Regions from separate parts of the Pontibacter toksunensis genome, predicted to be linked through region 2. Evidence: riboswitches for the same ligand, from Rfam matches in the RefSeq annotation. Region 2 holds a riboswitch; each other region holds the start of a gene.
The links. A riboswitch is a leader RNA that binds a small molecule or an ion and turns the genes downstream of it on or off. The one in region 2 is predicted to bind S-adenosylmethionine.
Positions count from the first base shown of each region.

Region 1: it holds a riboswitch for S-adenosylmethionine, as region 2 does, so the genes downstream of both, ACFS7Z_RS23925 (O-acetylhomoserine aminocarboxypropyltransferase/cysteine synthase family protein) here and ACFS7Z_RS26345 (ATP-grasp domain-containing protein) in region 2, are expected to answer to the same signal.
Region 3: it holds a riboswitch for S-adenosylmethionine, as region 2 does, so the genes downstream of both, ACFS7Z_RS04660 (phosphoadenylyl-sulfate reductase) here and ACFS7Z_RS26345 (ATP-grasp domain-containing protein) in region 2, are expected to answer to the same signal.
Region 4: it holds a riboswitch for S-adenosylmethionine, as region 2 does, so the genes downstream of both, metH (methionine synthase) here and ACFS7Z_RS26345 (ATP-grasp domain-containing protein) in region 2, are expected to answer to the same signal.

Region 1 covers NZ_JBHUOX010000029.1:12,495-18,254, forward strand. Annotated here, with positions in the region: gene ACFS7Z_RS23910 (ribonuclease Z) at 1-621, opposite strand, end outside; gene ACFS7Z_RS23915 (STAS domain-containing protein) at 636-1,013, opposite strand; gene ACFS7Z_RS23920 (phosphoribosylaminoimidazolesuccinocarboxamide synthase) at 1,069-2,016, opposite strand; SAM riboswitch class I at 2,481-2,588, shown strand; gene ACFS7Z_RS23925 (O-acetylhomoserine aminocarboxypropyltransferase/cysteine synthase family protein) at 2,854-4,182, shown strand; gene metX (homoserine O-acetyltransferase MetX) at 4,192-5,253, shown strand; gene ACFS7Z_RS23935 (hypothetical protein) at 5,491-5,616, opposite strand.
Region 2 covers NZ_JBHUOX010000049.1:4,858-10,617, forward strand. Annotated here, with positions in the region: gene ACFS7Z_RS26330 (hypothetical protein) at 28-228, shown strand; gene ACFS7Z_RS26335 (DUF6503 family protein) at 470-1,234, opposite strand; gene ACFS7Z_RS26340 (LLM class flavin-dependent oxidoreductase) at 1,509-2,558, opposite strand; gene ACFS7Z_RS26345 (ATP-grasp domain-containing protein) at 2,560-3,543, opposite strand; SAM riboswitch class I at 3,910-4,013, opposite strand; gene ACFS7Z_RS26350 (SDR family NAD(P)-dependent oxidoreductase) at 4,709-5,464, opposite strand; gene ACFS7Z_RS26355 (hypothetical protein) at 5,474-5,686, shown strand.
Region 3 covers NZ_JBHUOX010000002.1:433,300-439,059, forward strand. Annotated here, with positions in the region: gene ACFS7Z_RS04645 (hypothetical protein) at 1-468, shown strand, start outside; gene ACFS7Z_RS04650 (hypothetical protein) at 496-1,047, shown strand; gene ACFS7Z_RS04655 (hypothetical protein) at 1,169-1,888, shown strand; SAM riboswitch class I at 2,035-2,137, shown strand; gene ACFS7Z_RS04660 (phosphoadenylyl-sulfate reductase) at 2,482-3,201, shown strand; gene cysD (sulfate adenylyltransferase subunit CysD) at 3,343-4,251, shown strand; gene ACFS7Z_RS04670 (sulfate adenylyltransferase subunit 1) at 4,253-5,533, shown strand.
Region 4 covers NZ_JBHUOX010000021.1:46,732-52,491, reverse strand. Annotated here, with positions in the region: gene ACFS7Z_RS21325 (ribonucleoside-diphosphate reductase small subunit) at 1-548, opposite strand, end outside; gene rplU (50S ribosomal protein L21) at 1,195-1,506, shown strand; gene rpmA (50S ribosomal protein L27) at 1,577-1,849, shown strand; SAM riboswitch class I at 1,996-2,101, shown strand; gene metH (methionine synthase) at 2,176-5,760, shown strand, end outside.

The DNA.
Region 1 (5,760 bases), on a different contig from region 2:
ATAGCTTCTGCTGCGTTTTGGCTCCATGGTCACGTCTCTGTTGTAAACCAGAACATTGCCCTGCTCATCTGTCACGTCTTCACCCCATTTCAGGCCAACCAGTTGCGGAGGTGTGAGATTAGGGGGGAGCTTTTCTTTGATTAGAGGGCGTGCCTTCTGCTTTTCCCGGAACAGGAAGCCACAGCAGGGCACCCGGTGCTCCATCGGAATGGTGTATACCGTTATCTGCTTGTTCTCATAAATCTTTTTATGGCTGGTAGTGTCCAGTTCCTGAAAGATAAGCGGAAAGCAGAGGTTGGTGCCTGAGTACTTAAACTGTAAGCTTAGGATTTCTATAAGGCCGGGAGGACCAAACAAGTATAACGGTGTGTGGCGGCCCTGAAGGTGCATGGTGGACAGGAGGCCAGCTAGTCCAAAATAATGGTCACCGTGGAGGTGACTGATGTAGATATTGCAGATGCGCTGATGCTTTATCTTGTATTGCATCAGCTGCATCTGCGTTCCTTCACCGCAATCAATCAAATGGTACTGATTGTCTATGGTAAGTACCTGTGCGGTATGGTGTCTGTTTGCCGATGGTGTGGCCGACGAACTGCCCAGAATCCTGAGTTCGAAATCCACAACGGGCGGTATACTTAGTCTTCCTTGTTAGTCAGGTCCTGCTCAATTTCGTGCAGGAACACACGGTCAATGGCTTCCTCTACTGTTGGCAGAATATTAAGCACAGACTCTAACTTAGAAATTGTAATTAATTTCATAACGTGGTCCTGTAAACCAGTCAGAATCAACAGGCCACTAGATGAGTTGCAAAGGCGGTTGGCGATTAAAATAGAACTAAGGCCTGAAGAGTCTGTATATTTTACGTTGCTCAGGTCAAGAATCAGATTGGTGATGCCCTCTGCGTTTAACTTCACAAACTCAGATTTCAGGTCTGGCGCTATGGATGTGTCCAGCTTCTTCTCATCTATCGTGATAATTGTATAGTTTTCTTTCTTATCAATCGTGTACTTCATATGATCTACCTATAAGGATTTAAATGCGAATGTACCAAAATCTACTTTAATATACTTAATGTTTGGTGTTAAAATTATCACTAACAATATGCTGTTCTATCCGTGATAGCACATTTTCATAACTGTTCTTCTCAAATTTCTGGCCTGTAAATACCTCATACAGCTCGATGTAACGTTCTGAAATGCTCAGTACTATCTCATCCGTCATTTCTGGTACCATTTGCCCGTTTTTTCCCTGAAAGCCATTTTCAATCAGCCACTGCCGCACAAATTCCTTTGATAACTGCCGTTGTGGTTCTTCCTGCTTCTGCCGCTCTTCATAGCCATCGCTGTAGAAATAACGGGAGGAGTCGGGGGTATGGATTTCGTCTATCAGGAGTATTTCTCCGTTGTATTTCCCGAACTCGTATTTTGTGTCAACCAATATCAGGCCATGTTGTTTAGCTAATTCAGTGCCACGGGCAAATAATGTGCGCGTATATTGCTCTAATTTAAGGTAATCCTGCTCTAATACAAGGTTTTGCGCTAAAATTTCTTCTCTCGAAATATCTTCATCGTGCCCCTCATCGGCTTTGGTGGTTGGCGTTATAATCGGCTCCGGCAGCCTGTCGTTTTCACGTAAACCTTCCGGTAGCGTCACGCCGCACAACATGCGCTTGCCTGCTTTGTACTCGCGCCAGGCATGCCCTGCCAGGTAGCCCCTGATAACCATCTCCACCTTAAAGGGCTTACACTTATAGCCGATGGTTACATTCGGGTCTGGGGTGGAAATCACCCAGTTCGGCACAATGTCGGAAGTAGCCTTCAGGTTAAGGCTGGCAATCTGGTTCAGCACCTGTCCTTTGAAAGGAATGGCCCTTGGCAGTACCACATCAAAAGCAGAAATACGGTCAGTGGCAACTATGGCCAGTTTGTCTTCAAAATAATACACATCGCGAACCTTGCCTCTGTAAAAGCCGGTTTGGCCGGCAAAGGAGAAATTGGTTTCTTTTATGGCCTCCATAAATACAGTGTTGTTTTAAGCAGGCAAAGGTAATTATATTTTAGCCGCCCGGAAATATTTCTGCAGGTTGCTGCCAGCTGCCTGATAAGCCTAAAATATAGGCACGGAATAATATTGTATTATACTGAGATGGCGGGTTTGGGTTTTAGATTATCGAAGCTATCTTTTATATGCTAAGCAGATAACAGCTTGCTGCTTATCCTGCGCCTTCTGCAGGGGGCTGAAACTCTCTTTTTCAAGCATCAACAGAATAGTATAACTGTAGCGGCAAAAAGCATGTTCTTCTCTGCCATTCCGTTACATCACCTTGCTGGCTTCAGTGGTAAAGCAACTAAAATAGTGTGCTGCCGTAGGACTGAAAGAAATCGCGGACAGAGAGGATCTAAAAATTTTATATTTTATTTGGATTTGCTCCTTTGGCGCTTTATAATTGCAACATCAAGTCAATTATCCCATCGGGATTTGATTTATAAAGAAGAGTGGAGAGACAGGCTCTGAGAAACTCTAGCAACCTAACTAACGAGGTTAAGGTGCTAAATCCTGATTCCGGAACATCCGGAAGAATATAAATTGATACGATCATGAATAAGGGAATCAATTCAAGACTACATTTTTTATCATCCTCCCTGGCAGCCTTTCTGTCGCGGCAACTTTTTTTAGCCCGGCCTGCAAAACACATGCGCAACTCCCCGTGTGCCATGCGTTGCTGTTGTTGCTAAGCTAATCCTTTCGCTATACCTTATCGGTCACAGGCATACCCCCTGTAACACCATTTTCTTCTAACATTTTCGGACTTTTTCTTCAAACCAATCTTTATAATCTATAAACTGAACAGCCATGTCTAACACACTCCACTTCGAAACACTACAGCTACACGCAGGCCAGCAAATCGATCCGACCACACAGTCTCGTGCCGTACCCATTTACCAGACCACCTCCTATGCCTTTAAAAATGCAGAGCACGGGGCTAATTTGTTTGCCCTGAAGGAATTTGGCAACATCTATACCCGCATTATGAACCCGACCACAGATGTGTTCGAGAAGCGGATAGCTGCCCTTGAAGGCGGAGCTGCAGCTGTGGCAGTGGCATCAGGACAGGCCGCACAGTTTCTTGCACTGAGCAACATTATGGAGTCCGGTGATAACTTTGTGTCCACAAAGTTTTTGTATGGCGGTACTTACAACCAGTTTAAAGTATCGCTGAAGCGCCTGGGTATAGAATCGCGCTTTGCTAAGAACGACGAGGTGGAAAGTTATGAGAAGCTGATCGATGACAAGACGAAGGCAATTTATTTAGAAACAATTGGCAACCCGCGCTTTAATATTCCGGATTTTGAGGCAATTGCTGCGCTGGCACGAAAGCATGATTTACCGCTTATCGTGGACAATACTTTTGGCGCTGGCGGTTACCTGTTCCGCCCGCTGGAGCATGGGGCCAACGTGGTGGTGGAGTCAGCCACAAAATGGATAGGTGGCCATGGTACCAGCATTGGGGGTGTGATTGTGGATGGCGGTAACTTCAACTGGGGTAACGGCAAATTTCCGCAGTTCTCTGAGCCATCGGAAGGCTACCATGGCATGAAGTTCTGGGATATATTCGGTACAGACGGGCCTTTCGGTAACATCGCTTTCGCCATACGTGTCCGTGTAGAAGGCCTGCGCGATTTTGGGCCGGCTCTTAGTCCGTTCAACTCTTTCCTGTTGCTGCAAGGCCTCGAAACACTTTCGCTGCGCCTCGAAAGGACGGTACAGAATGCGCTGGAACTGGCACAATGGCTGGAGCAGCATGAGCAGGTGGAGTCAGTGAATTACCCGGGGCTGGAGAGCAGCAACTACCATGGACTGGCGAAGAAGTACCTGAAGCGTGGCTTTGGGGGCGTGCTCTCGTTTAAAATTAAAGGAGGAGACAGACAGCAGGCAGAGGCTTTTGTGAACAGCCTGAAACTGGTGAGCCACTTAGCCAACGTGGGTGATGCCAAAACTCTTATCATTCACCCTGCCTCTACCACGCACCAGCAGCTGTCTGATGCCGAACAACTGGAGGCTGGTGTAGAGCCAACGCAACTGCGGGTGTCAGCAGGTATTGAACACATTGAAGACATTAAAGCCGATTTTGAGCAGGCTTTTGCTAAAGTACAGGAGGTTCAGTCGGAGCCCGCGTTATAACAATAGAATATGCTATCACATCACGTTTTTGAATACAATAACACTTTTACGCTGGAGTCGGGTGCCACATTGCCCGGCTTCCAGCTTGCCTATACAAGCTATGGTACGCTAAACCCACAGCGCAGCAACGTGGTGTGGGTGTGCCATGCCTTGACCGGCAGCTCTGACTTTACCGACTGGTGGTGTGACCTCTTCGGGGAGGGAAAGCTGTATGACCCGCAGGAGTGGTTTGTAATCTGCGCCAACACACTGGGTGGCTGCTACGGTTCTACCGGGCCGTTCAGCATTAACCCGGAAACGCAGCAGCCGTATTTCCATACCTTTCCGCAAGTTACTAACCGTGATGTGGTATCTGCTTTCGATCTGCTGCGGCAGGACCTGGGGCTGGAACAGGTGCATACCCTGATAGGAGGGTCTCTGGGAGGACAGCAGGCACTGGAGTGGGCCTTGCTGAAGCCTGATGTATTCGAGCGACTGATTCATGTGGCCTCCAATGCACGCCATTCTCCCTGGGGCATCGCCTTTAACGAAACGCAGCGCATGGCTATCCGCCAGGACCCCACCTGGGCAACAGCAAGTGAGACAGCCGGATTAGAGGGTTTGAAGACAGCCAGGGCGATTGCCATGTTGTCGTACCGGCACTACAACACGTATGCTGCAACGCAGCAGGAACCTGGCAACAGCATCACCGATGATTTCCGGGCTTCCAGCTACCAGGTGCACCAGGGCGAAAAAATAGCTAAACGCTTTAATGCTTACACCTATTGGCTGCTTTCCAAAGCAATGGATTCTCATAACGTTGGCCGCGACAGGGGCGGGCTGGAGCGGGCACTGGCGCAGCTAAAAGCACGGACACTTATCGTGGGAGTGAACACAGACCTCCTGTTCCCGGTGGGGGAGCAGCAGTTTTTGCACGAGCATGTAGCTCTGTCCTCCTTCTACCTCATTCAGTCCGACTATGGGCATGATGGCTTTCTGGTGGAGTTTCCTCAGCTAAAGGAGGCCATTGTAACTTTCTACGAAGAAGAGGAGAGGCTGGAGGAGCTGTCTTACGAACGCGAAGAGCGGTAGAACGGAGTGGAGGTGTAGCATAGCAGGCTTTATAATGCTGCTGTTGCGTGTTCATTAAATACAGGGTACTCTATAAACTACAACGGAAGAAGCAGTTTATAGAGCTGGTAAAGCCTGCTGCTTTCAAGGCAGAAAAGTGTATGTAAAATTTGTCTTTACCTTCTGCCTCTGTTACACTTTTTTAAGATTAGCAGAAGCCTCTTTGGAGCATCCGTGGTACTCACAACCTGACCTGCACTATAACTCTAAAGTGCAGGAGCAGTCAACTGTTCCGCGGGCAGGATCTTCAGAAGCGCCGGGAGCATGGTTCAGAAGAAGCGCAAGCAACTGAATGGCAGGCTCTGGCAGATCTTTGGAGCTCATTTCTATAGTAACAGAATAACTATAATGAACAGCAAAAAGTGATATTTGTTCTTATTAATTGATATTGTGCAAAATATTGGAAAAATTGTAGTATTTGCTTAATCTGCACTAATAAATATCTGTATTAACAGACTTTTTTTTAGC
Region 2 (5,760 bases):
GATACAAGGTGTAGATGATAAGCATGGATGCTAACTAACCACTCCATTAAATGGCTCACGGCTCTTTTCTCCCGGTCATACCTGGTAAAGAACGACGGGCCGCTGTCGGTGAGGCGCGCTTTCAAAAAAAGTGAACTAAAGAAGCTGGTGCAAAGGGCGGCCATCACGAGCTACAGCCTGCGCTGGATGTGGGCGTTCAGGTGGCAACTGCTGCTGGAGAAGAAGTAGGTGTTTCCTATATGTGAGACCTGAGGTGGTCCTGGTAACCGCCCAGGTGCTGGTCCTGGCTCCCGCTGAACACCCCATTCTTTTATGCTGAAGGCGCGATGTTGGGCCATGGACCGCAGTTCTTTTTGCAAAAAACTGCGGTCATTCCTGCGCCTCCTACATTCCTCTCAGATGAGAAGCGATTGGTTACATCAGGGTAACCCCTTATTGGGAGCGCCAGCCAGGAATTTGTTCCGGCGGGCTAGCGTTCATGTAGAACTCTGTACGATGTCAGCGGTTCTGCTTTGATGAGCGTGTCGGTGCCTATATATTCATTGTTTTTGTTCCAGTACCACTTGCGCACCTTCGGTATCCTGACGCCGTCTACAACTACCTCCTCTTCCAGCAGAATATACTCTCCGCTTTCAGGCTGCCCGTGGTTGAAGCGGTAGGCCTCCATTGCGTGCGTTTCTGGGTCAAGGTAGAAGAACCAGTTGTCGGTGCCTACGGCAGCATCGTAGTTTACCTGCAGTACCTTGTAATTTTTTCCCTCGAGCTCCTCGTTTTTAGCAGCATCGGTTACGTTTACTCCATCATCTGTCAGCTTCATAGGAAGGCCATAGAGGTAGCCGTAAAAGCTGTGGACCCTTTGCGCGGCTTCGGGAGTCAAATCGTATTTTTCCCGGTCCTCTGCGCTTATATCTTCTTTGCCGCCCAGCAGGTAAAACTCCTTGCCATCCGAAATGCCTTTTACCACCTCTTTCCCGTCCTGGCGGCTGATGTGGGCGAAGTAACCGGTGCTGTTGTCTATCTCTATCTCGAAGGTTTTCTCTTTCCCGGCCGTGTCGGCAGAGCTAAGATAAAGGCGGGTTTTCAGTTGCGGCCAATTGCCCTCGGGATCATGGTAAGCCAACGTTCTTTCAAGCAGTTCTGAATCAACTTTTGGCTTCGACTGGCAAAAGCTTAGCAGCAGTAAAACCATCAGACCGGTTATGTGCAGAAGGTATAGGGAAATTTTATAACTCATGGGATAAAGTCAATACGAAAGACAACGCTACAAAGCTAAACTATTCCGGAAACCTATTTATAAACGCCCAAAGGCCCTATAGACCTACTCATACGGTTAATGACTTTTCCAGGCTATCTCGAAAAGGCCGCTTTCTTGAACGGTACAAAGCAACGTTTACAGTTTCCTATCGCAGGTAAAGATTTAGGTGCATTTATTAACGAAGCACCTGTTAACAGTGTCTGCTTTGGTTTACTGATCCTGTCATCAGTCTCCTGAACGAGACCTTACCAGATCAACCTATATTTGCAGGCGATGGTTGCTGAGGGTTGAAGGCTTTGATAACGGAATCAGAGAAACGCTCCATCTCCTCTAGCTGCGGGCTGCTCTGCAGCAGGAAGAAGTCTACGCCCACTTTCTCAAACTCCCCGATAAGGTCCTGGATCTTTGCCGGTGTACCCACCAAACCCGTTCTTAATCCGCGGTTCGTTACTGAATAATCCTGCAGCGACAGCTCCTGCTCCAGCTGCGTTCCCGCCAGCCACTGCTGATAGTTGTCGTAGCCGGCGGCAGACGCCTTCACGTCTGTAATGCGGTCCAGCTCCTGCTTTGCCTCTGCCTCAGAGTCACGCACTATGCTGTAGGCTGCCACACCGTACTTCATCGGCGGCAGACCCAGCGCCTCGCGGCGGCGGCGCATGTCGGCGATGCGGTCCCCTGTGCTTTCAGGAGAATCGCCGTGCATCACATAGCCGTCGCACTGCGTGCTGATAAGCGTTTTGGCTGCTTCCGACTCCCCGCCTGCGTAAATGAATGGCTTCTTGGCTGGCTTTGGCTGCAGGATGTTGTCCTCCACCTTATAGTACTTGCCCTCATAGGTGAAGTGGTCTTTCTCCCACACATTCGTCACCACGTCCAGCCACTCCTTGGTGCGGGCGTAGCGGTCGTCGTGCTGCTCAAAGTGAATGCCGTACTTGGTCGCCTCATCGCGCCACCACGACGACACCACATTCAGCGAAAGTCTGCCGTTGCTGATCAGGTCAATGTTTGCAGCCTGCTTGGCCAACTGTGCCGGGTTGTGGAAAGTAGGCCGCACCGCCACCATTATTTCCAGTTGTTCCGTAACAGCCGCCAGGGCCGCCGCCGTAGACCAGGCATCCAGAGAAGGAGCCGCCTGTCCTTTTATGTCGTTCAGGTACAGCTCTGCAATAAGGGAGAGGCTGTAGCCCCAGTCCTCACTTCTTTGAGCCAATGTTTTCACATAATCCCAGGAGGTGTCCATGCCCTCGTCGGGAATGTTCCGGAGCCATCCTCCGAAAACAGGTAACCAATATCCGAACTCCATCTTATGCCTCCTGTAGTTTAAGTTGCGCTTTCTTTTCAAGGTAATCCACTAGGCGAGCGTGCGGGTTAAAGCCAATCACGTTCACAGCGTCTGCCACAAAGTTCGACAGCGCATTTACGTCATAATAGTAAATCTGGCCATCACGCTCGTCTACCATGTACTCGATACCACCCACATCGATACCAGCTTCCTGCACAATACGCTCAATGGCATCAATTACTTCCTGCTCTGGCGTAAAAGCCTCTACTTTCAAGCCGTTCTTCGGTGCATCCAGGGCACAGGCGTTGCGGGTCAGTTCTTTGCCGTTCGTCGTCTGGCAGATATCAGCAGGGCAGAGGTTAAAGCTTTCCCCGTTGGTATACACTTTGATGGCATAAAGGTATTTGCCGCCCAGGGTTTCTACGCGGTTAATGTGTCCGCCGCGGGCCACCACGTACTCCTGCACCAGCGCTGTGTTGTCTATTCCCAGCTTCACTTCTCCGGCTTCTACCGCCTGGGCAAGTTCTTCGGCGGAGTCATAGCGCACGATGCCGGCACCGCTGCCGCCTATGTTCGCCTTCACCACCACCGGGTAACGAAGGCCATCCGCAGCTTTTACCGCCTGGGAAGGATGGTTGATGACACGGGCTTTCGGGTAAGGAAGCCCCAAACGCTCCAGCAGTGTTATCTGCAGGGCCTTTGATGTCTCGTACTGGAAAGCTTTATAGCCGTTTACCACCGGAATGCCACGCGCCTCTAATTGCGCCAGCAGGCCGAGTGTGTAAAAAATTCCCTGCTCGTTGTTGCGCAGGTAAGCAGATGGGCTCATGCGGTTAAAGAACAGGCTGTAAGGCAGTTCTTTCTGCGCCGGGTCATAGGTATGCTCAGCCGCGTTCAGGCGCTCATACGGTATACCACGGGCATCCAGTTCGTTAAACAAAGGTCGGAACCAGTCCGGGTGCTCATGGAAAATAGCGATGGGTTTATCTGATGAATAAGTTGACATAGGATTTCTTGCTTAAGTTTATGTATAATGCTGCTGATAGCAGCCGGTGTTATGAATTTAACTTTTATGAGTACCTGACGGATGAAAAGCCGCAGGTATAGTTCTAATCGGGTGAGGCGCTACTATAATTTGTACGGAAACATAGGCCACAGCTGTTTCTGAAGCTGCAGACGCTGGCGAATGGAGGTGACAAAGTGGTGAAAGGGTATCGCTTTACACCTACAGCCAGGGCAGCAGGATTAGCAACAACAGCAACAACAAGAAGTTGAGGTAGTAAATAAAGAGGTCTTACCGATGGTGTTGGACCGGTAAAATGTAGCTACCTGAACGGTAGAACTTGGTGAAAAGGTATTCTTCATGAATGCTAATTTATATGCCCTAAATAATTTTAGGCAGGATTTAGCACCTGGTTCTACAACTGGTTGCTAGAAGTTCACAGAGCCTGTTCTCTCCCTTCTTCTTTATAAATCAAATACGATGATAGGTAATTGACTTTACGGATGCAAAATTGGCAGGTGAGTTTCATAATTCCAAATTCTTCTAAATAAATAATGGAGGTACACAGAAGGAAGGCTACTGCTTCAGCCCTCCTAATAGCTGCGCCATGCACACTGAACAGGAAGCACCTGCACATCTTCAGGATAAAGTGAGATAGTGAAGTTATAGTCTTACAGCTCATTATTTGCAGTCTGTACCGGACTTAAAGGGAACAGCAATGTTCACTTTGGCAGAATCATAATGTACTCTTCTTGACTGAGTGTTATCTTTTGCTGCTTTCACGTCAACACTAAGGTTGTAGTACAGGTGGCCAATGATATAAGAGTTTACACTTAGTTTGCTAACTTAAATCCTTATGTGCATGGGAGGTGCTTTTCTACTTGCGCCTACCTCATCGACTCCGAGAGGTTAATCACGACCAGGTTAATAACCCAAGAAGTAGAGCAACTCCACAGGTCAATCCCGCTTAAGCTCTGATCCGATAGCGCAAGGCAACATATCCTGGCAGCCATAACAAGCCCTTGCTGTACTTAACCTTCCATTCTACAGCTACTATTCCTTCTTTGTCGCTATTGAGGAATTGCAGTTCTTCATATATCACATAGAGGGTAGAAAGCTTGAGAGTCAGGCGTAGCAAGCGCTTGAAACCATCTTATTGCGCTACTGCTCAGTTTCTGCCTGCCATGACTCCCCCGTCCACGTCCCAGATGGAGCCGGTTACCCAGGAGCTTTTATCTGTGAGCAGGAAATAAATGACATTGGCAACATCCTGCGCCCGCCCGACTCTTCCTATTGGGTGAAAGGAATTGAACCCCTGTAGTGCCTCCTCTATTTTATCTTCCTCAATGAAGGCAGCGTAAATAGGCGTTACCACCACTGCCGGGGAAACAGCATTGACGCGGATATTGTGGTCTGCCAGCTCCATGGCCAGGTGTTGGGTAAGGCTGTGCAGACCCGCCTTAGCCATGGAATACGCGGAGGAGGGAGTTGCCTTGATGGCTTGTTTGGCCCACATTGAGCCGATGTTAACGATGGACCCGCCTCCGTTGCCTATCATCACTCTGGCCACTTCCTGTGTGATGAAGAAGAAGGCTTTGTTGAATGCATGGTAGCGGTCATAGTCCTCCTCGGTATGCTCAAGGAACGGCTTTGGGCTGAAGTACCCTGCTGCGTTGAGCAGGTACTTTAAATCAGGAAACTCTGTCTTGAGGCTGCTGGTGAACTGCTGCACGTCAGGCAGGCTGCTCAGGTCTACGCCTACTGCATGGGCTTTACCATGAGCGGACAGCTCTTCCCTTGCCGCCTCTAGCTTCTTGCCTGGTCGGCCCATGATGATTACTTCAATGCCGCCTTTTAGCAGCAGTTCTGCTGTGGCTCTGCCCATTCCTGTCGTGCCACCTACTATCAATGCTTGATCTGCCATTTTCTCTCTTTGGTTGTCAGTCCTTATCATACGGAAGCAAGGAAGGTAATGGGGGCAGGGGGCGTGATATTTTCGCCGCTGCGGGAACAGGATGCCCAGGACAGCGAGAAAGATTTCCACCAGCTCCGCCATGTATCCGTGAGCGCAGGAAGGATGGCGGAGCTGGTGGAAAGGATAGTCTCTGGAAACTGGCGCAATAAAAAGAGCACGGCCTCTGTCTAACAACACATGCACGCTTAGCCTCTAAAACTGAAAGATCAAGTTCCTGGCAGCCTTCGGTTCTTCAGGCCTGGCAT
Region 3 (5,760 bases), on a different contig from region 2:
CTGGTTTTAATCATGCTCGTTATTTACCTGGTTGCCATCCTCTATTCCGGCAAAGATCCCTATAACGACCGGGAGTTTCTTCTCATCTTTAATTTACTCCTGATTGGCGTGATGGCCATTATCTTCTTTTCGGTGGCAGAAAGCTCCAAAAAGACTGAGAACAACACAGCTAACTGGATACTCTTTCTCCTGTCAATTATAACTATAGTTGTCAATGGCATTGCACTATCGGCCATCCTGTTCCGGATAGCAGAATGGGGCATTACACCAAACAGGCTGGCCGTATTGGGCGGCAACCTTCTTATCCTGACCAACCTTTTAATCGTAACAGCCAGGCTTTTCAAATCGTTGACAAAGAAGTCAAACATTGCCGGAGTCGGAAAATCAATTGCCCTATTCCTGCCCATTTATGGTGTATGGGTTACTATTGTCATATTCCTGTTTCCGCTGCTGTTTGGCTTTAAATGAAAAGCTGTAAATGTATAGACCAGTTAAATGCAGTTATCTTCTGAGTTGAAAGAGGCCATCAGCCACCTGTCTCACAAAGAGAAGGACAAGCTGCTTTTCCGCCTGCTCAAAAAAGACCCGGACCTGTGCCAGCGCCTGCAGTTCGAGCTGGTGGAGCAAGGTGAGACCTTGCAGGAAAGGCGGGAGGCAGTGGCAGCAGAAATAGAGCGGCAGGTAAAATATGAGGCGTACTCTCCGGGTTACCTGATGATGGATATGCGCTCCCTGAGTGGAGACATTACGCGCCAGATGAAGTACACCAAAGACAAAGAAGGAGAAATACAACTCACCTTGCTCCTGCTGCGCCGCTACCTGTCAGAACACATTGACTTTATTATAGCTTACCTTTACCGCGCCGACTCCCTGCAGGATTACATGGTAAAGCGCATGCAGGCGGTACTGCAAAAGCTGAGAAAGTTGCATGAGGACTTATATATAGAGTATGAGGACGATGTCAATTACATCCTGCAGCAGCTGCACCAGAAGGTGGCTCCCCTACAGGCACATAAAGCGAAGCTGCCCAAAGAATGGCCTTTCTAAACCTGGCATGCATTCTGTGCTTAGAAAAAGTCAGAATTTTCCCCTAACAGGTATCAACAGGAAAAGCGATAAAGCGTTATATTACTGATATTCCAACCTATGCTTTATAATGTAAAAGCCTATGAACACCCTACCTGCCAACTGGCTCACTGAAGGGCTTCTTGATTTTGAGTACAAAAAATATCTTTTGCTGGCTTACCTAAAAGCCGCCAGAAATGAATTTGGCAAGCAGCGCCTCTATCCTGTATTCTCTGACCTAATCATGCACTACCGCAACCTGCAACATGTAAAGGCACACAAGCAGTTGGTGTACGAATCGTTTCCACAGCGCATCAGTAGGGCAGATTTTGAAAAACTGGAGCTGGTATATGAGAAAATTGTGCAGGACGACGAGACGATGCAGCAGATAGAAGAGATCATACAGTATGCTGCCCCTCTCTTCAACGAAGCCCTCTCTGAAGGGAAAGAATTGTACGATTTTGTGGAGCGCCACCTCGAAATCACCCCTATCGGAATCACGCCCATGTACCACAACGAAGGCTACCTTTTCCTGGAGGCTTTTCCGGGCAAAGAGACACAGGTGTATGTATTCCGCATCACAGTATTTGAAAACACTTACGAGAAGTACAGGGGCATTAACACTGAGCACCTGCAAACGGTGCGGCGTGGGCTGGCGCAGACACATGAGCACCTGAAGGTGCAGTTGCTGCGGCAACGGCAGGAGTTTCCCAACCCTGCTACCTTTGCCGTCGTGTCCCGGATTCCAGTGCCGCTGGAGCACGCGCTGCTGCCCATAGCGAAGCGCTCACTGGTGAAATATGTGACTAAATTGGCAGCATAAGCGGCAATTTATTATTAAAATCGGAGCAGCTGCGGGTATAATTTTGCTGCTCCACAAATTTATTTTAACCTATTTAGTAGGCAGTTAAACATTTTTTGATGTAAATTTGTATACTTAATACGAATTGGCTTAACCGTCAAAAGAAAAATTTATAGAGAAGAGGCGAGAGAATAGGCTCTATGACCCTCTGGCAACCACCCTTTTGGGAAGGTGCCAAGTCCTATCCCGCCAGACCGGGGCATATAAATTTACAAGAAAATGCAAACAACAGCTTACTACACATCGTCCTCTTTTTCCGGTAGCATTTCTGCTGCCACAGTTCCTGCTCACACTATGCCTGCAGGTTGCTGTTGTTGTTGCTGTACAATGTGCTAGATTTTAAGTCTGATCTATAGATTTATCATATCTGCACCTCTGCCGTGTCAGGCGCTCCTGTATCCACTTCTCTTTATCTTATCATTCTGACACCCTGTTGTCCGCACTCTAGTAGATTTTCTGCTGCAGCGGGCACAAAAAGAAGAGAAGAATAGTTGTAGACCGGGAGCAATGACAAACAACAAATTCCATTTTCCCAAGATTTTAATTTAGTATACATGAACGATATATCTGCTTTAGAAACCAAAGTGCCGGCACTGCTTGCCCTTCTGGAGGGTAAAGGCATTGAAGAAAGCTTGGCACTGCTGGCCTCACAATTTGAGGGGCATGTTGCCTTCTCTACCAGCCTTGGCATCGAAGATCAGCTTGTAACGCATTATATATTTGAAAATAACTTGCCTATCCGCGTTTTCTCGCTGGACACAGGCCGTCTTTTTAACGAGACATATAACCTGCTGCATAAAACCAACCAGCACTACGGCAAAAAAATAGAAGTACTCTTCCCGAAGCATGAGGCTGTGGAGCAGATGGTGACTGAAAAAGGCACCCTGAGTTTCTATAACTCTGTGGAAGACCGCAAGCAGTGCTGCTTTGTACGCAAGGTAGAGCCCCTGAAGCGGGCACTGCAGGGGGTACAGCTTTGGATAACAGGCATCAGGGCCGAGCAGTCTGATGCACGTCAGAACTTACAATTGATTGAGTGGGACCCGGGTTTTCAGGTTATCAAGTACAACCCGCTCAAGAACTGGTCGCTGGACGCGGTTCGTGAGGCCGTGCGCCAACTCAACATCCCTTACAACCCGCTGCACGACAAAGGGTTCGTTAGCATTGGCTGCGCCCCTTGTACCCGCGCCATTGCCGAAGGCGAAGACTTTAGGGCAGGCCGCTGGTGGTGGGAGAGCAACTCTAAGAAAGAGTGCGGACTGCACGCCAGGTAAAAACATAAAGCATGATTTAAATTTGTTCTTCAGATGCAAAGAATTGATTTAAATCATGCTTTTACTATTAAGTTCCCTTAATTTTGCACCCAAATTTAAAATCGTTTCGCTGAAACACGATTTGAATAAACAATACAAGAAATGACTAAAAGATACCTTGATTACCTCGACCAGCTGGAGGCGGAAGCCATCCATATCATGCGCGAGGTAGCAGGCCAGTTCCAAAAGCCGGCCTTACTGTTTTCGGGCGGTAAAGATTCCATTACCCTGGTGCGTTTAGCTGAAAAGGCTTTCCGCCCGGGCAAGTTCCCGTTCCCGCTGGTGCACATCGATACGGGGCATAACTTCCCGGAAGCTATCCGGTACCGCGACGAACTGGCTGATCGACTAGGTGAGAAGCTGATTGTACGCAACGTAGAAGATACGATCAAAAAGCAAAACCTCTCGGAGCCAACCGGCCGCTACGCCAGCCGCAACGGTCTGCAAACCTATACCTTGCTGGAGACGATAGAGGAATTCGGATTTGACTGCTGTATTGGCGGTGCCCGCCGTGACGAAGAAAAGGCTCGTGCAAAAGAAAGGATCTTTTCAGTAAGAGACGAATTTGGTCAGTGGGACCCGAAACGCCAGCGCCCGGAGCTTTGGAACACCTACAATGGTCGCATTTCTTTAGGCGAAAACGTACGCGCCTTCCCTATCAGCAACTGGACGGAGCTTGATGTATGGAACTACATCAAGCGGGAGGAAATCTCTCTTCCCAACATATACTTTACCCATGAGCGGGAGTGCCTCATCCGCGATGGAAAGCTGATGGCCACTTCAGACTTTATTTACCGCGACCCGGAAGATGAAATCGTGAAACGAAATGTACGTTTCAGAACCGTGGGCGATATGACCTGTACCGCTGCCGTGGAATCGGTGGCCTATGACATAGACTCTGTGATTGCTGAAATCATCGATTCAAAAATAAGTGAGCGCGGCGCTACCCGCATCGACGATAAGTTATCGGAGACTGCCATGGAAGACCGCAAGAAAGGAGGATACTTTTAACATGGATATATTAAGATTTATAACAGCAGGTAGCGTAGACGACGGTAAAAGCACTCTCATTGGCCGGTTGCTGTACGATACAAACCAGATTTACATCGACCAGCTGGAGGCTATTGAAAGCTCCGGCAGGGTAAACGAAGACGGGCAGGTAGATTTGTCGCTGCTGACGGACGGTTTGAAGGCCGAGCGTGAGCAGGGTATTACGATTGATGTGGCCTACAAGTACTTCAGCACACCAAAACGCAAGTTCATCATCGCCGATGCCCCTGGTCATATCCAATATACCCGCAACATGGTAACGGGAGCCTCCAACTCTAACCTATCTATTATTCTAGTAGATGCCCGGAATGGGGTGCAGGAGCAAACCCGCCGCCACTCTATTATCTCTTCGCTGCTGGGTATTCCGCACCTAGTTATCTGCATCAACAAAATGGACCTGGTAGGTTACGATGAAAACGTTTTTAACCGGATTGTAGAAGATTACAAGCAGTTCGCCGCCTCCAAGTTAAATGTTAAAGACATTACCTTTATTCCAATCAGCGCCCTGAAAGGGGATAACGTAGTAGATAGATCGGAGCACATGCCCTGGTACGAAGGACCTAACCTACTGGAGCATTTAGAGAAGGTGCCGGTATCCAACGACTTCAACCTGGACGATGCCCGTTTCCCGGTGCAGTACGTTATCCGCCCTCATACCTATGAGCACCACGATTACAGAGGCTATGCCGGTAAAATAATCAGCGGCACATACAGCAAAGGTGACAATGTTACGGTGCTGCCTTCCGGCCAGACTTCTACTATTAAATCAGTAGAGTTAGGTGGCAAGGAACTGGAAGTAGCCTTTGCGCCTATGTCTGTGGTACTGCAGTTAGAGGATGATGTAGACATCAGCCGTGGTGATGTAATTGTGAAGCAGGAGGAAGACCTGGACGTAACGAAAGAGTTTGAAGCACTTATTTGCTGGATGAACAACAAGCCGCTTAAGGCGGGTGCCAAGTTGTTGCTGCGCCACAATTCCACCGAAACACGTGCGGTTGTAAGACAGATACAGTATAAAGTGGATGTTAACTCGCTGGACAATATTCTGGATGCAGACCAGGTACAGCTAAACGATATCTGCCGTGTGCAGATTAAGACGGCTACCCCCCTGCTGCTGGACAAGTATGAGAGCAACCGCGCAAATGGCGGCTTTATCTTAATTGATGAAACTTCGTTCACGACGGTTGGCGCTGGCATGGTTGAAAGCATAACCCACGAGAGTGAACTGAATTACATGATATAAAAACACACAAGTATCAGGACGTAAGACATAATACTTTCTGATACTATAGTAATTTAAAAAAGGAACAGCCGCTGCGGGTATACCCGCAGCGGCTGTTCCTTTTTTAAACCTGGCGGGAATCTATCCCGTGACATTTTATGGGTGCGAGTCTCCAGACTCGCTGGAACTACAGCTGTATCTCAATTAGCTGATTTTCTCCTCAAAACGCCGCTGTTGTGTGTTTTCAC
Region 4 (5,760 bases), on a different contig from region 2:
CCACGCTTCTTCAGCCAGAAGATAGAGCAGAAAGAGCCGGAAAAGAAAATACCCTCCACAGCGGCAAAGGCAATCAGACGCTCAGCAAAGTTCTCACTCTCGATCCACTTCAGCGCCCACTCCCCTTTTCTACCAACTGCCGGCACTGTCTCCAGCGCGTTGAACAGGTGGTCTTTCTCACTCTGCTTCTTTACATAGGTATCGATAAGGAGCGAATACGTTTCAGAGTGGATGTTCTCCATCATGATCTGGAAGCCATAGAAGCAACGCGCCTCCGGTATCTGCACCTCGTTCATGAAGTTTACGGCCAAGTTCTCATTCACAATGCCGTCTGAGGCTGCGAAGAAAGCCAGTACGTGGCTGATGAAGTGGCGCTCGCCATCGTTCAGGTTTTCCCAGTCTTTCAGGTCCTGGCCCAGATCGATTTCTTCGGCTGTCCAGAAGCTGGCTTCTGCCTGCTTATACATCTGCCACACCTTATCATTCTGAATCGGAAACAAGACGAAGCGGTTTGGATTCTCTTTCAGTATTGGCTCCATATCATGCATAATTTTTAAAGTTTAAAGAATTAGTTTTAGAACGTTTGCTCTAAAAACTCCTTGTATCTGTATTTGTTCATCGGCTGGTGAGGCTGCTGAGCCAACTACATCAGGAGTTCAAATATATAGAATTGAACTTGAAAGTTGGGGCGAAAGTTGTTCAATTTATGCACACCCTCTCAGATGGTGCTTAGGGGCATATTCAGGGGTTAATACACATAGTTATCCACACCGTGGATAACACACATAGTATAGCTAAAATATTGAGATGTATGTATATAACAGCTGTTACAGGGCCATTCTTGAACCATAAAGGCTACAAAAACAGCTTTTTAGACCCCCGGCTGTTTATACGTGTTAATAAGAAAGCAAAAGCAGTTAATTTATGTCAGAAGCAGAAGTAATACACCTTATTTTTAGTGCAATTTGTGGAAAACGCAAAAGTTGACAAACCTGCACAATCCACTACAAAACAGCACCTTGTGCAGGTTTTTAACAAGCTGCCAAAACTTACACGGAGATGTCAACAGCGTTATCCACAAATTTACTGTTGCCAAGGTGCAGCGCAAAAACAAATTGTAGCACAAGCCATTGCAAATTTAAAATAAGACCCGTACCTTTGCGGACTAAATCTTTTAAACATACATTGAAGCTGATGTACGCAATTGTAGAAATCGCAGGTCAACAGACCAAAGTAGAGAGCGGCAAGTTCATCTACGCTAACAAGCTTTCCGGCAATGAGGGTGACGCCGTTGAGTTCACCAATGTTCTTCTTACTGATGATAACGGCACTGTTACTTTAGGTGCACCTTTCGTTAGCGGTGTTAAGGTAACAGGTAAAATCCTTACCCCGATGGTGAAAGGCGACAAAGTAATCGTTTTCAAAAAGAAGAGAAGAAAAGGATACCGCAAGAAGAATGGCCACCGCCAGCAATTCACGAAGGTCCTGATCGAGAGCATTGGTTAAGCAGTAAGAAGAAATTTATTTTAAAATCTTTTCAGGCTTAGCTCGCTAACCTGAAGTAAAGTAAAAAGACATGGCACACAAAAAAGGAGCAGGTAGTTCTAATAACGGCCGCGAGTCGCATTCTAAACGACTTGGTGTTAAAATTTACGGTGGCCAGAACATCATCGCTGGTAACATCATTGTAAGACAAAGAGGTACTGCACACCACCCAAGCACAAACGTGGGTATTGGCAAAGACCACACACTGTTCGCGCTGACTGACGGCGTGGTGCAGTTCAGAAAAGGAAAGAAGAATCGTTCTTACGTTTCTGTAGTTCCTAAAACAACAGAAGCTGAGGCATAAGCATCACTGCAAGCTGCTTACTAAAGCAGTACCGATTTGAGAAAGGGTTGCCATACGGTAACCCTTTCTTTTTACCCACAACCAACTGCAGACTTATTTTAAGCAATATATTTCGTTTTTATACATATATATGCTTAACTTGCAGCTTCTTATCAAGAAAGACCGAGGGATAGGGCCCCATGACGTCTTAGCAACCTTGTAAAAGCTTGGTGCTAACTCCCTTCCTGCGTACATGCCAGGAAAAGATAAGGAATGTACTCCTCCCCAGGTGTCTTTCTTGATAAGCCGAATAATGAAGACTTACGAGAAGATAGAAGACACCGAAAATGACAAAACACCCCATTCATAGTTTGCTGAAAGAGCGTGTGCTCGTGCTGGATGGCGCGATGGGCACCATGATTCAGCGTTACCAGCTTTCAGAAGCAGATTTTCGTGGCGAGCGCTTCAAAGATCATCCCAGCGACCTGAAAGGCAATAACGACCTGCTTTCCATCACCCGCCCGGACATTATCAAGGCCATACACGTTGAATACCTGAACGCCGGCGCCGACATTGTGGAAACCAACACCTTCAGCGGCACCCGCATTGCCATGGCCGATTACCACATGGAGGACTTGGTGTATGAACTGAACTATGAATCGGCAAGGCTGGCCCGTGAGGCAGCAGACGAGGTAACAGCCCAGAACCCGGATAAGCAGCGTTTTGTAGCAGGTGCCATTGGCCCGACCAACCGAACGGCTTCTCTCTCTCCGGATGTAAACAACCCTGGCTACCGCGCTATCACTTTCGACCAGTTGGTGGAAGCATACTATGAGCAGGTGCGCGGTCTGGTAGATGGTGGCTGCGATGTGCTGTTGATAGAAACGGTGTTTGATACGCTAAACTGCAAGGCTGCCCTTTTTGCCGCCGAGCAATTCGTGCAGGATGGCGGCAAAAAACTGCCCATCATGGTATCCGGCACTATCACGGATGCCAGTGGCCGTACGTTGTCTGGCCAGACGGTAGAGGCTTTCTGGAATTCCATCTCCCATGCCCCTATTATCAGCATTGGTTTTAACTGTGCCCTCGGCGCACGCCAGCTGAAAACACACATCCAGGAGCTGTCCCGTATTGCGGATGTGCACATCAGTGCCTACCCAAATGCCGGCCTGCCAAATGCCTTTGGTGGCTACGATGAGACGGCAGACGAGATGGGTGCCATTGTAGAGGAGTACCTGAAAGAGGGCCTGATAAATATATTGGGTGGCTGCTGCGGCACCACACCGGATCACATCCGCCGCATTGCGGAACTTTCTGCCAAACACAAACCACGTGTAGTTCCTGTACTGCCTCCTTACTCGCGCTTCAGCGGACTAGAGCCACTCACCATCACACCAGAATCCCTGTTTGTGAATGTGGGGGAGCGCACGAATGTGACGGGTTCCAAGAAATTTGCCCGCCTGATTGTAAACGGCGAGTTTGAAGAGGCCCTGTCGGTAGCGCAGCAGCAGGTAGAAGGTGGCGCGCAGATCATCGACGTGAACATGGACGAAGGCATGCTGGACTCTGAGGAGGCCATGACCAACTTCCTGCACCTGATTGCCTCCGAGCCGGATATCTCTAAGCTGCCGATCATGATCGACTCGTCTAAGTGGACGGTGCTGGAGGCAGGCCTGAAGTGCGTGCAGGGCAAATCTATCGTCAACTCTATCTCCTTGAAAGAAGGGGAGGAAAACTTTAAGGCGCAGGCCCGCAAAGTTCGCCAGTATGGTGCCGCTGCCGTAGTGATGGCGTTTGACGAGGAAGGCCAGGCCGATACTTTAGAGCGAAGAATCGAAATATGTGGACGTGCCTACCGCATCCTGACAGAGGAAGTAGGCTTCCCGCCACAGGACATCATTTTCGACCCGAATGTATTAGCCATTGCCACCGGTATAGAAGAGCATAATAACTATGCAGTAGAGTACCTGGAGTCGGTGAAATGGATAAAGGCTAACCTGCCGCACGCTTTGATAAGTGGTGGGGTGAGCAACCTGTCGTTCTCGTTCCGCGGCAACGACCTGGTGCGTGAGGCCATGCACACCGTGTTCCTGTACTATGCGGTGCAGGCTGGTATGGACATGGGTATTGTGAACGCGGGTATGATGGGCGTGTACGATGAGATTCCAAAAGACCTGCGCGACCTGATTGAGGATGTGATCTTTAACCGCCACCCGGATGCCACTGAGAAACTGGTAAACTATGCCGATACAGTAAAAGGCAAAGGCAAAACAGCCGCAGGAGCAGATACTGCCTGGCGCGATGCCCTTGTGGAGGAGCGTCTAAAGCATGCCCTGGTAAAAGGCATTGTAGAGTTTATAGAAGAAGACACCGAAGAAGCCCGCCAGAAAGCCACCAGAACGCTTGATGTAATTGAAGGACCGTTGATGGCGGGTATGACAGTGGTTGGTGACTTATTTGGAGCAGGTAAGATGTTCCTGCCTCAGGTAGTGAAAAGTGCCCGCGTGATGAAAAAGTCTGTGGCTTACCTGCTGCCTTTTATGGAGAAGGAAAAGCTGGCATCCGATACATCCAAATCAACGGCAGGCACCATTTTGATGGCTACTGTGAAAGGAGATGTACATGACATCGGCAAGAACATTGTGGGTGTAGTGCTGGCCTGTAACAACTATGAGGTGATTGACCTCGGTGTGATGGTGTCGCTGGACAAGATTTTATCAGAGGCCGAGGCACAAAAGGTAGACATCATCGGCCTGAGTGGTCTGATTACGCCTTCGCTGGATGAGATGGTGTATGTAGCGCAGGAAATGGAGCGAAGAGGCATGAAAATTCCGCTGTTGATTGGTGGCGCTACGACTTCCAGGGTACACACAGCCGTAAAAATTGCGCCGCAATACAGTGGGCCGGTGGTGCACGTGCACGATGCCTCCCGCAGTGTAACGGTAGTGGGTAGCCTGCTGGGCAGCAACAAGGCAGAATATATAGCCGAAATCAGAGCCGAGTATCAGCAACTGCGTGAAGACCATCTGAGTCGCACCAAAGACCGCGCTTTTGCCTCTATTGAAGAAGCACGTGCCAACAAGTTCAAGGTAGACTGGGAGGCCACACAACCAACTAAACCAAGCTTCCTTGGCAACAAGGCATTTAATAATTACCCGCTTTCCGAAATTGTGCCTTACATCGACTGGACGCCGTTCTTCCATACCTGGGAGCTGAAGCGGCAGTATCCGAAGATCTTGGATGATGCGGAATACGGAACAGAGGCGCGTAAACTGTTTGCTGATGCACAGCAACTGCTGCAGCAGATTGTAGATGAGAAACTTTTAGAAGCGCGTGCGGTGGTAGGTTTCTACCCTGCCAACGTGGAAGCCGATGATACCATAGAAGTGTATACCGATGATTCACGTGAAAACGTGCTGACAGAATTCCACACGCTGCGGCAGCAAGGCAAGAAAGGCGGTAACGTGCCGAATATGGCTTTCTCAGATTTTGTAGCGCCGAAGGAGACAGGCATACAGGATTATATAGGAGGCTTTGTGGTATCTACTGGTTTTGGTATCGAAAAGCTGATCGAGAAGTACGAGGCAGATCATAATGATTACCTTTCTATCATGGTAAAAGCACTGGCCGACCGTTTAGCAGAAGCCTTTGCCGAACTGATGCACGCCAAAGTCCGCAAGGAACTGTGGGGCTACGCACCGCAGGAAACGCTGGACAATGATGCGCTGATAAAAGAGCAGTACCAGGGTATTCGCCCGGCACCAGGTTACCCTGGCTGCCCGGACCACACTGAGAAAATCACGCTGTTTAACCTGCTGAAGGCTGAGGAGCAAACAGGCGTTATCCTGACAGAGAACCTGGCTATGTACCCGACAGCAGCGGTAAGCGGCCTGTACTTCTCGCATCCGGAGTCGCGCTACTTTGGCTTAGGC